Regions from separate parts of the Ruegeria sp. AD9 genome, predicted to be linked through region 1. Evidence: riboswitches for the same ligand, from Rfam matches in the RefSeq annotation. Region 1 holds a riboswitch; the other holds the start of a gene.

Region 1 (7,801 bases):
GGCGCGATCGTGCTGGAATGCACGAATATGTGCCCCTACGCGCCCGATATTCAGCGCGCCACAGGGCTGCCCGTGTTTTCTATCGTGTCTTTCGTGACATGGTTTCAGGCCGGTCTTGTGCCGCCCACCTACTAGACAGGTGACACGGGCGCTCTGACTGACCCGCCCTAAGATGTCACAGGTTCAGGTCACCTTGTGCCGAGTTCCGGATCACCCGCTCGGCATTCGGAATGTCGTTTGAAAGCGCCCGCTCTCTTGCGGACTGTTTGCCCAGCCCAAACCCAACCCAACGGTCGGTGAGCCGGGTTTCCAGTGTAGCAAGATCGACGCCCAGAAACACCTTGAGCGCCCATAAGGGATGAAGGCCCACCCAGCCCGGTTCATCCAGCAAAAGGTAATTGCCTTCAACCAGAACGACCCGCTGATCAGGCGAGATCATTGATCGGGCAGCGATTGCCAGATCAAGCTTTCGGTCGAAGCCCGGAATTGCAACTTCATCTTCGGTGCGCAAACGCACAAGCAAGGCATGAAACCCGGCAAGATCAAAGGTTTCAGGCGCGCCCTTGCGGGGGAAAAGCCCACGTTCTTTCAGGATCGCGTTGTCAAAGTGAAAACCGTCCATTGGCACAAGCCCAGCTGACACGCCGCGCCGGTTCAGCTTGGCTGTGGCAAGGCTGGCAACGGTGCTTTTCCCGGATCCGGGCGGGCCGGCAATCGCGACAAGTTGCCGGTGTCGGGCCGGCGGCAGCGCCTCAACGGCATCGACGATGCTGTCGGCCAGAACGTCAGGGGCGGTGCCGCCACCGGTCATGCGGCCTGATCCTCGGGCGGTGCTTCCTTAGCCCCGGTCATAAACGCCACGGCGTCGGACATCGAATAGTCTTTGGGGTCAATCACACACAGGCGTTTTCCCAGCCGGTGCACGTGAATTCGGTCTGCGACTTCAAAAACATGGGGCATGTTGTGGCTGATCAGGATGATTGGGATGCCACGCGATTTCACATCCTGGATCAGTTCAAGGACCCTGCGGCTTTCTTTGACGCCCAGTGCTGCTGTCGGTTCGTCCAGAATAATGACCTTGGACCCGAACGCCGCCGCGCGTGCCACGGCGACCCCCTGACGTTGTCCACCCGACAGGGTTTCGACCGCCTGATTGATGTTCTGGATCGTCATCAGACCCAGTTCGCTCAGCTTTTCGCGGGCGAATTTTTCCATCGCCGGACGGTCAAGCATGCGAAGCCACGACCCGAGCGGTCCTTTGCGCCGAATTTCCCGCCCCATGAACATATTGTCCGCAATCGACAGGGCAGGGGACATGGCAAGCGTCTGGTAGACGGTTTCAATACCGGCTTCACGCGCATCGATCGGGGAATGGAAATTCACCTTTTGACCTTCCAGCCAAACATCGCCTTCGTCTGGCGTCACTGCGCCGGACACTGCCTTGATCAGCGTCGACTTGCCCGCGCCATTGTCGCCGATCACCGCCAGAATCTCACCCGGCATCAGATCGAAGTCGCAGTGATCCAGCGCAGTCACCTTGCCATAGCGTTTCACAAGGTTCCGTCCTTTGAGAATGGGTTCCATCAGGCTGCCACCTTTCTGATCCACTGGTCGACCGCGACCGCTGCGATGATAAGGATGCCGATCAGCAGGAACGTCCATTGTGCATCCGCGCCCAACAACCGCAGCCCAAGCGTAAAGACGCCCACGATCAGGGCACCGAACAGGGACCCCAGAATAGACCCGCGACCGCCAAACAGAGATATCCCCCCGATCACGACCGCCGTGATGCTTTCAATGTTGGCCAGCTGCCCCGAGGTTGGCGAAACCGACCCGATCCGACCAATCAGGGCCCAGCCCGCAAAGGCGCAGATCAGGCCGGACAGCATGTACACGGATATCAGCGTGCGGTGTACGTTGACACCGGACAGCTCTGCCGCTTCGGGGTCATCCCCGACGGCATAGACATGCCTGCCCCAGGCCGTGTGCCGCAGCGCGTATGCAAGGACGAGGATCAGCGCCAGCATGAAGACCACCCCGACGGTAAACACCGCTCCGCCCACGTTAAACTTGGCACCAAACAGTTGCAGGATGGCGGCGTGTTCCTCGATTTCCTGCGACCGGATCGTTTCGTTTTGTGAATAAAGAAAATTCGCCGCAAGAACGATCTGCCACATGCCAAGGGTGACGATGAAAGGTGGCAGCTTGATGCGACTGACCAGAAACCCGTTCAAGGCCCCGATTGCCGAGCCAACAGCAAGGCCGCACACAATCGCAACCGACGGCGGCATTCCATAGCGGAAGGTAAACTGCCCCATCACAACCGACGACATCACCATGATGGCCCCAACACTCAGGTCGATGCCTGCGGTCAGGATCACAAGGCTTTGTGCCGCGGCCACAATCCCGACGATCTGAACCTGCTGAAGGATCAATGTCAGCGCAAAGGGCGAAAAGAACTTGGGGCCTAATAAGACACCAAAGATGACGATGGCAGCGACAAGGACAATCAGCGGGACCAGCGACGGGTTCACATGCAGAAAATGCTGAACCGTCCCGACAAATCCGCGTTGGTGATCGTCAAACTCGGCGACTTGCTCCGGGCTGCCTTTTGCGGCGGTTTCGAAATCGTCAGCTTGTCGTGAAGAATCGGACATGGAACTTCCCCCAAAGCGTCAGGTTTATGACGACTTTAGCAAGGTTTCGGGCGTGTGGGTGGTTTTGATAAGTGGAAGGCCGCGTGGCGGCCTTCCACACGTTCAGCTTAACCCCAGCAGAGGTCCATGCCTTCCTGAACAGAGATGGACTCGACGCCGTCGGCGGCCTTATCCGTCACAAGCGCCACGCCAGTGTCAAAAAAGTCCTTACCGGGTGTGTTCTCGGGTTTCGTCCCTTCGTCCGCCCATTTCTTGACAGCCTCAACGCCCAGCGATGCCATCAGCAGCGGGTATTGCTGGGATGTTGCGCCGATGACCCCGTCCGCCACGTTCTGCACGCCGGGGCAGCCGCCATCGACGGAAACGATCAGCACGTCATTTTCGCGCCCGATAGCCTTAAGCGCCTCATAAGCACCCGCTGCCGCCGGTTCGTTGATGGTGTGCACCACGTTGATCGTCGGGTCTTTGGCCAGCAGGTTCTCCATCGCGCGGCGGCCGCCTTCTTCGTTGCCAGCGGTGACATCGCTGCCAACAAGGCGCGGGTCGTCTTCATCGCCAATCACGTTCGGATCGGCCAGATCAACACCAAACCCCTGCAAAAACCCCTGATTGCGAAGCACATCCACAGTGGGCTGGCTGACCGCAAGGTCCAACGTGGCGATTTTGGCGTCGTTTGCCGCATCTCCCAGAGTGGCTTTTGCCCATTGTCCGATCAGAAGCCCCGCAAGGAAATTGTCGGTGGCAAAGGTCGCGTCGGCCGAGTCGATAGGCTCAAGCGGGGTGTCCAGCGCAATCACCAGCAGCCCGGCATCGCGGGCCTGCTGCACCGCCGGAACGATAGACGACGTATCTGACGCGGTCAGCAGGATACCCTTTGCGCCATCCAGTATGCAGGTTTCGATGGCCTGAACCTGAGTTTCGTGGTCGCCGTCGACTTTGCCGGCAAAGGCCTTCAGCGTCATGCCAAGCTCTTCGGCTTTGGCTGTCGCGCCCTCTCTCATTTTGACAAAGAAAGGGTTGGTATCCGTCTTGGTGATCAGGCAAACGGTTTCACCTTCGGCCATTGCACTGCTTGCCATGGCCGTAACCGCCAGCGCCGTAGCGCCTGCAAGTTTCGCAAGTTTCATCGGTAGTCCTCCCAGTTTTCCCAATGCCCGTCAGGGCATACGTCTGATCGGGCGAAATCCGGCCCGATCGAACGTGAAAACCATCACAAGATTCGAATTTTGAGTCAATAAATAAATCACTCTTATTTATTATTGACAGAAAGGAAGGGTTTCAACATTGTCGTCACGAAGGGGATGGCCGTGTCTGCAAACAACTCTTTGGACAATACCGCTGGCGTACGCGAGCCAGACATGCGCGGCACCAATCAAAGCGGAATGCGGGCCCGAAATGAACGGCTTGTCCTGTCACTGGTCCGGCGCCATCAGGCCCTTGCAAAATCTGAGATCGCGCGGATGACCGGGCTGTCGGCACAGACGGTTTCGGTCATCATGCGCCAGTTGGAAACCGATGGGCTGCTTCTGCGGGGCGAACCGATCCGGGGAAAAGTCGGGCAGCCCTCGGTTCCCATGCGCCTGAATCCGGATGGCGCGTATTTCTTTGGGCTCAAAGTCGGGCGGCGCAGTACCGAGCTGGTGCTGACGGATTTCCTTGGCAATGTCAGGCACCGTGAGCGGCGGACTTATGATTTTCCGACGCCCGAGGCGACACTGAGCTTTTCCAAGGAAAGCCTCGACAAAGTGATGACGTCGCTGTCGCCCGAAGCGCGCGGCAGGATCGCGGGTCTTGGGATTGCGATGCCGTTCTACCTTTGGGACTGGGCGCAGACATTGCAGGTTCCGCAGGAGAAAATGGATCCGTGGCGTGACGCGGACCTGAAAGGCGCACTGGCCTCAAGCTATGACTTGCCGGTATTCCTACAGAACGACGCAACGGCCGCCTGCGGTGCCGAGCTGGTCTTTGGCCCGGCGGAAGGCCCACGAGATTTCCTGTATTTTTATGTGGGCTTCTTCATTGGGGGCGGGGTGGTTCTGAACGGCTCCATCTTTTCGGGGCGGGGAAATGCCGGTGCGCTTGGTCCATTGCCTGTGCCGGACGACGCAGGCGGAGTGAAACCGTTGATAGATGTCGCCAGTCTTTATGTACTGGAGCGCGCGACAGGTGAGAATGCCGCAACAGCCGGTTCAATTTGGGAAACGACACAGCATTGGGACGTACCGAAAACCCACCTTGAGAACTGGCTGAAACAAGCGGCGCACGGGATCGCCCATGCCACAGTCTCATCTTGCAGCCTGATCGACTTCGAATGTGTCAAGATTGATGGCTGGATGCCCGCAGGCATTAAGGCGCGGCTGGTGGAACTGGTTGAGGTCGAACTATCCGACCTGAACCTGACCGGGCTGGAACGGCCTTTGGTGTTGGCGGGGACGGCAGGCCCGGATGCCCGCTCATTGGGGGCGGCCAGTTTGCCATTGTCGGAAAGATACCTGCTCGAAGGGTAGGTTCATCCCTGAAAACCCCGACCTTTATCCAAAGCGGATCCGCCGGAAAAAGGGCATTGCCCGCTAAACTTTTTGACAGCCAGCGCAATTGATCGTTGACGGACGCCGAAGAAGTCTGGCAAGCCGCTCGGCATGTTCGGTTCCGGGGCGTGCTCTGGAATCAAAAGGGAATGCGGTGCGGGCTTTGGCCTAATTCCGCAACTGCACCCGCAACTGTAAGCGGCGAGCAGGGCTGAAGTGCCACTGGAGTTAATCCGGGAAGGCCAGCCCAACGCTTTGACCCGCAAGTCAGGATACCTGCCGGACATGTGCCTTTGACAAGGGCACTCCTAATCGGCGACGGGATGTGCGTCGGAGCAGGATGCTTGAAAAAGCAGCTTAGCTTGGACGTCCCCGCAGTCAAAACGCATCTCGTACCGGGGTTGGTACGAAGGGACAAGGACGACTATTGATGACCAAGCTGCTTTCTGCAGCCGCTGTGGCGATGGCGCTTCCAGCGATGGCAAATGCGCATTTCCTGCTGGAATACACCTCTGACACCATGATCGACGCACCGGGGAATGTTCCGGTCAAGCTGATCTTCTGGCATCCGTTCTCGAACGGGCATGTCATGGATCTGGACAAGCCGCAGGAATTCTACGTGATCCACAACGGTCAGAAAACCGACCTGCTGGACACTCTGGAACCCGTGCGTTTCACCGGTGGGGAAAACGAAGGCGCGGCATTCAAGGGTTATGTTCCGGTCAAACGGTCGGGCGACTATGTGCTGGTGACAGTTCCCCAGCCCTATTACGAGGGGTCTGAGGATATCTATATCCAGCAGATCGCCAAGGCATTCCTGAACCGCAACGAATTGCCGACCGACTGGATGAACCCGGTGGGCTTGCCGGTTGAGATCATCCCGCTCAACAAACCGACCAACATCATCGCGGGTTCGACCTTTACGGGTCGGGTTATGGCAGAAGGCCAACCGGTTGCGGGTGCCGAGATCGAGATCGAGTACATGGCCGCAGAACCGGACATGGAAAGCACGGCTGCTTCGGCCCCGACCGTCTCGCCGTTGCCGGGTGGTGCATTGGTCGCAACTTCGGATGATAACGGGTATTTCACATTCGGCGTTCCAAAAGCCGGATATTGGGGTTTTGCAGCGCTCGGCGCCGGTCCCGTGACCGAACACAATGGCAAAGAACTCAGCCAGGACGCGGTCATCTGGATCCGCGCCTGGGATTTGGAGTAACCGTAGATGCATATCGTTGACGGAGCCTTGTCCAACCCGGTCGTGATCGGCGGTGCCGTCGCTGCGGCGGGTGGAATTGCCATGGGCCTCAGGTCGCTGGATCTTGATCGCATCCCCACTGCGGGGGTGCTGTCAGCCAGCTTTTTCGTGGCATCGCTGATCCATGTTCCTATTGGTCCGTCGTCGGTGCACCTGATCCTCAACGGTATGGCCGGGCTTTTGCTGGGGTGGGCCGCATTCCCGGCCCTGTTCGTCGGGCTTTTGCTGCAAGCCGTCTTCTTTGGCTTTGGCGGGTTGACGGTATTGGGGATCAACACCCTGAACATCGCGTTGCCCGCGGTTCTGGACGGACTGATCTTTAGCCGCCTGATCGCCCACGGCTCACCTCTGCAAGGTGCGATATGGGGCGGGGTTGGCGGTGCCTTTGCCATTGCCGCCACAACCGGCATGGTTGCGTTTTCACTGGCCTTGTCCGGAGATGCCTTCCTGCCTGCGGCCAAGCTTGTTTTCTTTGCACATATTCCTGTCATGGCGATTGAGGCGATCCTGACCGGGTTCGCGGTTTTGCTGGCGCGCAAGGTCAAGCCCGAGCTGTTTGTCAAACGAGCGGTCGCATGAGGTATCTGGCAATCATTCTGGCGCTGTGCTGTGCACCCCTACCTGCCTTGGCGCATAAGGTCATAGCCGGAGTGTTTAAATCCGGTGACGCCATCGAAGGCGAAATCGGCTTTTCCAACGGCGACATGGCAAGCGATACCGAGGTCATCGTCAACGGCCCGGACGGAGCCGAGCTGGGCCGTATCGTAACAGATGCAGACGGGTTTTTTATCTACACGCCAAACGCGCCGGTGGCCCATACATTCTTTGCAAACCTTGGTGCCGGACATGTGGCCGAGGTCACCATGCCCGCTGCGGATGTCGCCCGGATCATGGGCGTTGAAGCGGAACCTGATACCCCGCCAACAAACGCACCTGCCCAGACAGCGGCGGTGCTCAGCACTGAACAACAACAGGTCATTGCCAGGGCCGTGCGGGATGAGCTGCGCCCGCTGCGTCGGGAAATCGCGGCTTACCGCGAACAAAATGATCTGCAAACTGTTCTGGGTGGGATCGGATATATTGTCGGTCTGTTTGGTCTGGGCTTCTACTTTGCGGCACGCCGCAAGCTGGCGGCCTGATGGCGCATGTTCTGGGACAACAGGAAAGCACGCTGGTCAAAGCGGGCGCGCAGCGGCGCGGCGCGATCAACCCGCTTGATCCTAGGATGCGGATCGTTATGGCGGTTGTCTTCGCGGTGGTGACAGTGGCGGTGTCCTCGCTGACAGCGCTGTGCGCGGCTCTGGCGGTGTCCCTTTCGCTTCTTGCCGCGTCGCGTCTGCCCTGGCGGAAGACATTGAAAC
Region 2 (7,801 bases), on a different contig from region 1:
GACCCACGGGCCTGGGGCTAATCCTCTTCGAAGGGGTCCCATTCATCTTCGACTTCGGGAAGGGCCTCGGTCTCAACCTTGGCGGCACGCTGTTCAGGTGTTTCGATCCGAATGATCTTTGCCTTGGGGAATTGCGTCAGCACGGCCTGAACCAGCGGGTGCTCTTCGGCCTCGGCTTTCAGGGCTATTTCGGCCCGGTCCCGCACTTCCGCGATGGTCGCCGCATCCCCGTCCGAGACAATGGAGACGGCCCACCGATTGCCAGTCCAGCGTTGCAGGGCAGAGCCCAATCGCGACGCCAGATCCGACGGTGCCTGAGGCGTCGGGGTGAATTCGATCCGGCCGGGCTGGTACGACACAAGGCGCATGCCGCTTTCCACCTCGACAAGCAGTTTCACATCGCGGTTTGTGCGGATCAGTTCCACCACATGTCCGAAGGTTGGATAGCGGGCCAGGGCCGTCTGGGCATCCTGCGCCAGCGCGGCAACCGGTGCGCCACCCGCGCCGCGCGGGGGCGATGCATAGGCAGGCGGCGGGGTCGCGTTGGATTGCGTTGCCACCGGGGCCTGCCGGGACATTGACATGCCCCCGCCCGGCCCGCCGGGTGGCGAAGGTGGGGCGTCTTGCAGCCGTTTGATCAGTTCTTCGGGGCTGGGCAAATCGGCGACATGTGTCAGTCGGATAACAGCCATTTCGGCGGCCATCATCGCGTTGGGCGCCGCAGAGACTTCCTCCAGCGCCTTCAGCAGCATCTGCCACATCCGGGTCAGAACCCGCATCGGCAAAGCCTCGGCCATGTGCTGGCCCCGTGTGCGTTCGTCGGGGGAAACCGTCGGGTCTTCGGCCGCGTCGGGTGTGATCTTTACGACGGACACCCAATGCGTGATTTCGGCCAGATCGCGCAGCACAGCCAGAGGGTCTGCGCCTTCCGCATATTGCCCGCTCAGTTCAGTAAGCGCTCCTGCCGCGTCACCGCGCAGGATCATGTCCATCAGGTCCAGAACACGACCTCGATCCGCTAGACCCAGCATCGCACGGACCTGATCTGCCGTCGTCTCACCGGCCCCGTGCGAGATTGCCTGATCGAGCAATGAGGTCGCGTCGCGGGCCGACCCTTCTGCAGCGCGGGTGATCAGCGCCAGTGCGTCGTCGGCAATCTGCGCGCCCTCGGCCCCGGCGATCTTGCGCAGCAGACCGATCATGTCTTCGGGCTCAATCCGGCGCAGGTCAAAGCGTTGACACCGCGACAGAACCGTGACTGGCACTTTGCGAATCTCGGTGGTCGCGAAGATGAACTTCACATGTGCGGGCGGTTCCTCGAGCGTCTTGAGCAGCGCGTTGAATGCGCTGGTCGAGAGCATGTGAACCTCGTCGATGATGTAGATCTTGTAGCGCGCGCTGGCTGCGCGATAGCGGACACTGTCGATGATCTCGCGGATATCGTTGACGCCGGTACGGCTGGCGGCATCCATTTCCATCACATCGACATGGCGGCCTTCCATGATCGCGATGCAATGCTCGCACTGACCGCAAGGCTCTGTTGTCGGCCCTCCGGTTCCATCCGGTCCGATACAGTTCATGCCCTTGGCGATGATCCGTGCCGTGGTGGTTTTACCCGTTCCGCGAATGCCGGTCATGACAAAGGCCTGCGCAATCCGGTCGGCTTCAAAAGCGTTTTTCAGGGTGCGCACCATGGCATCCTGACCCACCAGGTCGGCAAAGGTTTCCGGGCGGTATTTGCGGGCGAGAACCTGATAGGCGGGGCTGGGCGTGTCTGTCATGTCTACTCGCTCGGATTCGGTGCTTCGGCACAGCGTAGTGGCGGCGGCAGTCCGCGTCCACTGTGGGGCGTGATGATTTTTTGTTTCAGAAACGGGCTGGTTTCCAACTAAACTGGTCCAGCGGATTTAATGGCTCATTTCTTAAAGAGTACCTTGGGGGAGGACGCACTTCATGTCGCAGCTGGTCATTTTTGCTCTGCAGGTCGGAGGCGGAACGCTTGCCCTTACTTCAATGCCAGGGCGTGGCGGGGATTACGCCACCGATCTGGATACGATTGCGGCGTGGAAACCGGGCCTTGTGATTTCAATGACGACGGATGTCGAAATGCTTCAGGATGGCGCGCAGCACTTTGGCAGTGACATCCAAAGCCGGGCCAGCCGGTGGGTTCACCTGCCGATCGAAGATTTTGGAGCGCCAACGCAAGCGGTTCGGAAGGCCTGGCCAGAGGTCAGCGCCACCGCCCGACACGCACTGTCGGGCGGTGGCCGGGTCCTTGTACACTGCCGTGGGGGGTGCGGCAGGTCCGGGATGATTATTCTGCGACTGATGGTTGAATGCGGTGAACGCGCCAGCGACGCACTGGACCGCTTGCGGGCCGTGCGCCCCTGCGCTGTCGAAACCGATGCGCAGCTGGCCTGGGCGTCCCGGATCACCCCGGCACAGGTGGAAGTGGGATCAAGCTGAAAGCTGCTGTGGCGCGTAGCCGGTTTTTTGGGGGCGGATCGTTGAAACCTCGATCATGGCGCAAGGCAGGTTCGCGATGGTGCCCGAGGGCAGCGTGCTGAATGTAGGTCCAAAGATCAAATCAGCATAGGCATCCAGATCCCGAGTTGCCGTGTCAGGGTGTGTTCCACAGAAAATGCGAACGCTGTCGGATCGCGCTCTGATCGTTGCCATGCACCCTTCTGCGCAATGTGACAGCGCGCTGCTGCCTTCAAATTCGAAATCCTCGCTGGTGACCGAAACCGCCTGCGCCATGGCTTCCGAAATCGAGCGGGCCAGTCGCGCCAAAGCCGGGCAGGTTTTCCCTGTCCGCTGGCACACCGTTGCGCTGTATTCGTGTGATTTTGTCTTCCAGATCATCCTGCGCCCTCCGCGCGTGGTGGGCTGGAATATTGGGGCAGGTGGGACAGCATTTCGCCGTCAGGACCTGCCCGGACACCCCGCCCGAGTTTCGGTTTCAGTTCCGATGGCAGGTCTCCTGACTTGCGGGTCATTGCTCTGCCGACCTTCCCAGCCCATAGGCCAGTGGTATTTCGGCATTGCTTACCGCTTACAGTTGCGGGGGCAGTCGCGGACTTGGTTGATGTCTGTGTGACCAGACAAACCGCACCGTGTTCCCTTTTCATCCCGACCTCTTGTAGGGGCCGGAAACCATCACACAACCGCTAGCGTCTGATCGCGTTCCGAGTCAAGCCGATCTTTAGGCCGGACGTTTGGTCATGCTGGATGCGGATTATGTTCCGGCCTAGTGTCGTCGGCATTGAAGGCAGGCAAACCGATTGTTTCAGTGAAAGCCGGGATCATGTTGGATACGGAACAGACGGTGTTGATCGAAGATTTCAGCTTTCCGTCAGGGTCCGTGACCTTGTCGGCGCGGTTGTACCGGCCTGTGGGTGAGCCGGAAACCGTTGTTGTGCTGAACAGTGCTACAGGTGTGCCGCGTGACTATTATCGCCATTTTGCGCGATGGCTGGCTACCAAGCGGGGGATGGCTTGCCTGACCTATGACTATCGGGACTACGGGCTTTCGTTGGTCGGCCGCCTGAAAGACGCGCGTGCTACAATGGCGGATTGGGCATTGATCGATATGCCGGCGGCACGGGCCGAGATGCGCAGGCGGTTTCCAAAGGCGCAGCACTGGACCATCGGCCATTCGGTCGGTGCGATGCTGGGGCCGGTGCAGCCGGATATCAACCAGATTGACCGTATGATCTGTGTGTGTTCGGGGCTGGTGACTTTGAAAGATCACCCATGGCCCTATCGGGGGCTGGCGGGGCTGTTCTGGTATGGCCATGCACCGCTGATGGTGCGGGCGCTTGGCTATCTGCCTGGCAAAGCAATCGGGTTTGGCTCGGACCTGCCCGCCTCGGTCTACTGGCAATGGCGCAAATGGTGCACAGCTCCTCTTAGCTACGTTCCCGAGATCGGGCAGAATTTGCCTGATGCGCATTGGGGCAGTTCTGGAACAGCTGTGGATCTGTTCACGTTCGAAGACGACCAGATGGTTCCGCCCGAGGCGGTTTGGCGCCTTGCCGATCTGTATGGCCCCGGGGCCAGACGCCACCTTCTGAAGCCTGCCGAATTTGGGCTGCCGGAGATTGGTCACATAGGCGCATTTGCCCGGCGCAATGCAGCGGTCTGGCCGCGCCTGATCGCCTGATCAGACGCGACGCAGGTTTTCCATAACACCTTGCAGCTATGGCCGTTTGCGAAGCTTCTTGTCCTGCATGACACCGCGGACCATCTTGCCGAACGCCTTGTCCCGCGCCCGCGATTGCGCAACGGTTTCCGAGTTTCGCTGATCTTCGCGCCGCAGCTTGCGCCAACGGTCCAGCCGCGCCGGATCAAGAACGCCCTTGCCTATTGCGTTCTGCACGGCACAGCCGGGCTCGGTCTCGTGCTGACAATCCGAAAAGCGGCAGCTTTGGCCAAGCTCTGTGATGTCCGAGAACACGTTGTCGATTCCGTCCTGAGCGTCCAACAAACGCAATGCGCGCATTCCCGGCGTGTCGATCAGCCAGCCACCGTTACCCATCCGGTGCAACGCGCGCACCGTTGTCGTGTGCCTGCCCCGTGCGTCGTCTTCGCGAATTCCAGACGTGGCGAGGTTTTGATCCGTCATGGCGTTGCTGAGCGTCGTTTTACCCACGCCCGACGACCCGACCAGCGCGCCGGTCTGGCCTTTGGGGCACCATGCCAGAACCTTTTCGATATCTGCCGGGTCTAGCGCATTGATCGCCAGTACCGACAAAAAAGGGTCCAGAGATTGCACTTGTCCCGAGAAACTGCCGGGGTCATCCGACTGGTCAACTTTCGTCAGGACAACGACCGGATAACATCCGGCCTGATGTGCCAGCGCCAGATAACGTTCCAGCCGGGGCAGGTTGAAATCGGCGTTGCACGAGCTGACGATGAACAACACATCGACATTGGCTGCTATCAGTTGTGTTGCGGCACCTGTACCGGCAGCCCTGCGTTGCAGCAGGCTGCGCCGGTCCAGAATGTGACGCACGCGGTTTTCGGCGTCGGCAAGGACCCAATCCCCAACGGCATATGAACCGGTCGGATTATCCGGTGTCAGCAAAGGGATATCACCATCCGGGCTCAGCCCGATCAGACGGTCCCGATGTACCGATGCGATACGAAAGGGCGTGTCAGAAGGAAAAACCGCATGCTGCGCGGCAAAGTAAGAGGACCATCCCAGGTCCGAAAGCGTATAAGACATTTATCTGCCTGTTTTCAGAAACAGCAATGCCAACGGATGGCAAGCGCGCATCCGCAGGTCGTGTGTTCAGGCAGTCCGGTGATTCCGGTAAATCAGAACCAGTCTGCCCGAAGGGTTTTCACTACAATCATAAAGCCCTCCTGTGGCTGTGGTTCACGAAGTGAGAGGTTGGACATCGACCCAAGCGGGGCTCGTTGTGGCTGCTTCCTTCCGGACCTGACCAGGTTGGCGAGGCGCTCGCCCGCGCCAACCTCTCGAGTCCGGATATAGGGAAGGCATCGGGAAAAGACAACCCGTCAGAGCGTCAGGCGAATGCGTTCAAATCCCCTGCCATCCGAGCCCAGCAGCACGGGATCGAACCTGCGTAACTCATCCAGATATTTCAGGGCGCCCGGACCTGTTCGAAGAATTGTCGCCACGCCCCGCTGCGGCATCAGCGAGAACGGGTAGGGCTGCTTGGCGATCGGATCGGGCGGAAGGTGCTGTGACAGGTAATCCCGCACAAGGTCCTTGATGCTCAACGGTGGCAGGCTGATCAGCTCTGTCGTTGTCGCATGCGGAAAATGCCCGCCTCCGCTGGCGCGGTAATTGTTCAGCGCCATAACGAATATCTGCTCCGGTCGAACGGGATGGCCTGCATATGTCAGATCACTGATCCGCCTGTGGTCTGGATGGATCATTTTCCCCTGCGCATCGTATCGCGGCGGCTGTGTGGGGTCGATCTGATAAGACAGTCCAAACACGATGTCGAAATTGTACCCGGCCCGTTCAGGGTTGATCAGTTCGGGTTCGGAACCAGACTTTAACTGGTTGAATACGCTGGCTGACATCTCCAACCAGTCCAGCAGATGCGCACCGCTGATCCGGATTGCACGCAGCTCGTTTGGAAACACGTGCAGGTCCGCGACATGGCGTAGACATAGCTCTCCGGCGGGTACCTCGGTGTAATGGCGCGGGCCTGAGCGCCCGCCGGATTTGGCAGGCGAAACAACCGACAAAACCGGCAGATCCGCCAGGTTGGTTCCCTGCAAAAGCGGGCGCAGTGCGGCGGCTTGCGCTGCAGCTACAAGGGTCAGCCCGCGATCCGGCGCACAGCAACTGAAATAGCTGTGCAATGTATCCGGGATATGTGCCACTGGTGCCGCAACGGATTGACGGGTCATACGATGCGCCACCTCACACAGGACCGCAATTTCACTGTCATCCCCGACGGCTGTGCCGTTGCTGATAACCGGACGCAGTTCGACGCGGCTATCCCGGATTTGCACTTTGCCGTCCGGCCCGGCGGTCACGGCCAAATCGATAACCCCCAGGTAAGAGCCCGCTGATCCCGGCATGACAACGGGCGTCCCATGTACCAGCCCCGTCAGGTGATCGACCATCGGGGTATTGGCGTGACCCTCTCCTGGAAGTGTCAGGTGAGTGTGCCCGGCCACAATGGCATCGATGCCTTTGATCGCGGCTAAGGGTAGCACGGCGTTTTCCATCCCCGCCACCGGTCCGCTGCCCCCAAGGCCGGAATGAGCAAGCGCCACGATGATATCACACCCCTCGTCGCGCAATGTCTGCGTCAGGGACTTTGCCGCAAGCAGGATATCTTCGACGACGATATCGTCATCCAGATTATGTGCCTCCCAACAGGCCGTTTGCGGCGGAAGAACCGAGAAGATGCCGATGCGAACAGGAATGTCTTTACCGTTCAAAGACACAGTGCGGTTCAGAACGATATGCCGCTGCCAGGGCTGAGGTCCGCGCGTGCGATACAGGTTGCTGCAAATAACCGGGCAGGGGGCTTGCGTCAGGATGTTGTCCAATGTCGCCAGCCCGAACCCGAAATCATGGTTGCCCAGCCCGATCGCGTCATAATCCAGGGCTTCGAACGCCGTCATCATCGGATGGGCAGTGCCACTTTTTGCTGCCCAATCGCCCATTGGGGTTCCCTGCAACGAATCCCCGTTGTCAAACATCAGCACCAGCGCGTCCTTGGCCTCTTGCCGGGCTGCGCGGATCAGGCTGGCGGTGCGTGTCAATCCAATCGTCTGGTCTGGCGTGTCAGTGTAATAGTCAAAACCGGTCAGGTTCATATGCAGGTCGGTTGTGGCCAGAATGCGAATTTTCCCACTGTCACCAATGGGCTGTACCTGCGTCGAGGAGGGGATCTTCACTTTGAGTATTCTGCTATTGAATGTGTGTATTGATTAAATCCATCAAAATTCACTCTAGATGATTTTTCCGAGGCCACCATGCGGCTTTTCAGCGGCAGGGTGGTGGATTTTCTATCCCTGAATAGCCATTGCAACACAGGTCGAGACGTGGCAGCCCTGTGCGCAAGACCAAAAGGAAATCCAATGAAAAACGCAGAGCAGGTAACCTTCGGGGGTTCGGGCCTTGATCGGGCGGCGCAGTATCGCGGAGATGCGGACAAGCTGGCCAAGGCGATGCACAACCCGGCCGCCCGCTGTGTCTTGCTGTGGCGTGGAAAACTGCTGGTACAGGGTGAGGGGCTGGACCAGCTTGCCATGATCCCGATGACGCATCCGCTGATCAGCAGTGGTCCCGGTGGCGTCATTG

The links. Region 1 has a riboswitch for cobalamin ahead of ACR0AM_RS20070 (DUF4198 domain-containing protein). Riboswitches for the same ligand answer to the same signal wherever they lie in the genome.
Region 2: another riboswitch for cobalamin. It lies ahead of ACR0AM_RS18840 (hypothetical protein); the one in region 1 lies ahead of ACR0AM_RS20070 (DUF4198 domain-containing protein).

The regions. Positions count from the first base shown of each region.
Region 1 is NZ_JBQFZP010000024.1:10,900-18,700, forward strand. It holds gene ACR0AM_RS20040 (aspartate/glutamate racemase family protein) at 1-135, shown strand, start outside; gene ACR0AM_RS20045 (nucleoside/nucleotide kinase family protein) at 176-811, opposite strand; gene ACR0AM_RS20050 (ATP-binding cassette domain-containing protein) at 808-1,584, opposite strand; gene ACR0AM_RS20055 (ABC transporter permease) at 1,584-2,657, opposite strand; gene ACR0AM_RS20060 (substrate-binding domain-containing protein) at 2,765-3,784, opposite strand; gene ACR0AM_RS20065 (ROK family transcriptional regulator) at 3,959-5,164, shown strand; cobalamin riboswitch at 5,285-5,483, shown strand; gene ACR0AM_RS20070 (DUF4198 domain-containing protein) at 5,616-6,401, shown strand; gene cbiM (cobalt transporter CbiM) at 6,408-7,019, shown strand; gene ACR0AM_RS20080 (cobalt ABC transporter permease) at 7,016-7,579, shown strand; gene cbiQ (cobalt ECF transporter T component CbiQ) at 7,579-7,801, shown strand, end outside.
Region 2 is NZ_JBQFZP010000018.1:44,418-52,218, reverse strand. It holds gene ACR0AM_RS18850 (DNA polymerase III subunit gamma/tau) at 18-1,781, opposite strand; gene ACR0AM_RS18845 (protein-tyrosine phosphatase family protein) at 1,954-2,466, shown strand; gene ACR0AM_RS18840 (hypothetical protein) at 2,458-2,865, opposite strand; cobalamin riboswitch at 2,957-3,175, opposite strand; gene ACR0AM_RS18835 (alpha/beta hydrolase family protein) at 3,308-4,165, shown strand; gene rsgA (ribosome small subunit-dependent GTPase A) at 4,202-5,230, opposite strand; RNA gene ffs (signal recognition particle sRNA small type) at 5,389-5,487, opposite strand; gene ACR0AM_RS18820 (bifunctional 2',3'-cyclic-nucleotide 2'-phosphodiesterase/3'-nucleotidase) at 5,527-7,395, opposite strand; gene nudC (NAD(+) diphosphatase) at 7,579-7,801, shown strand, end outside.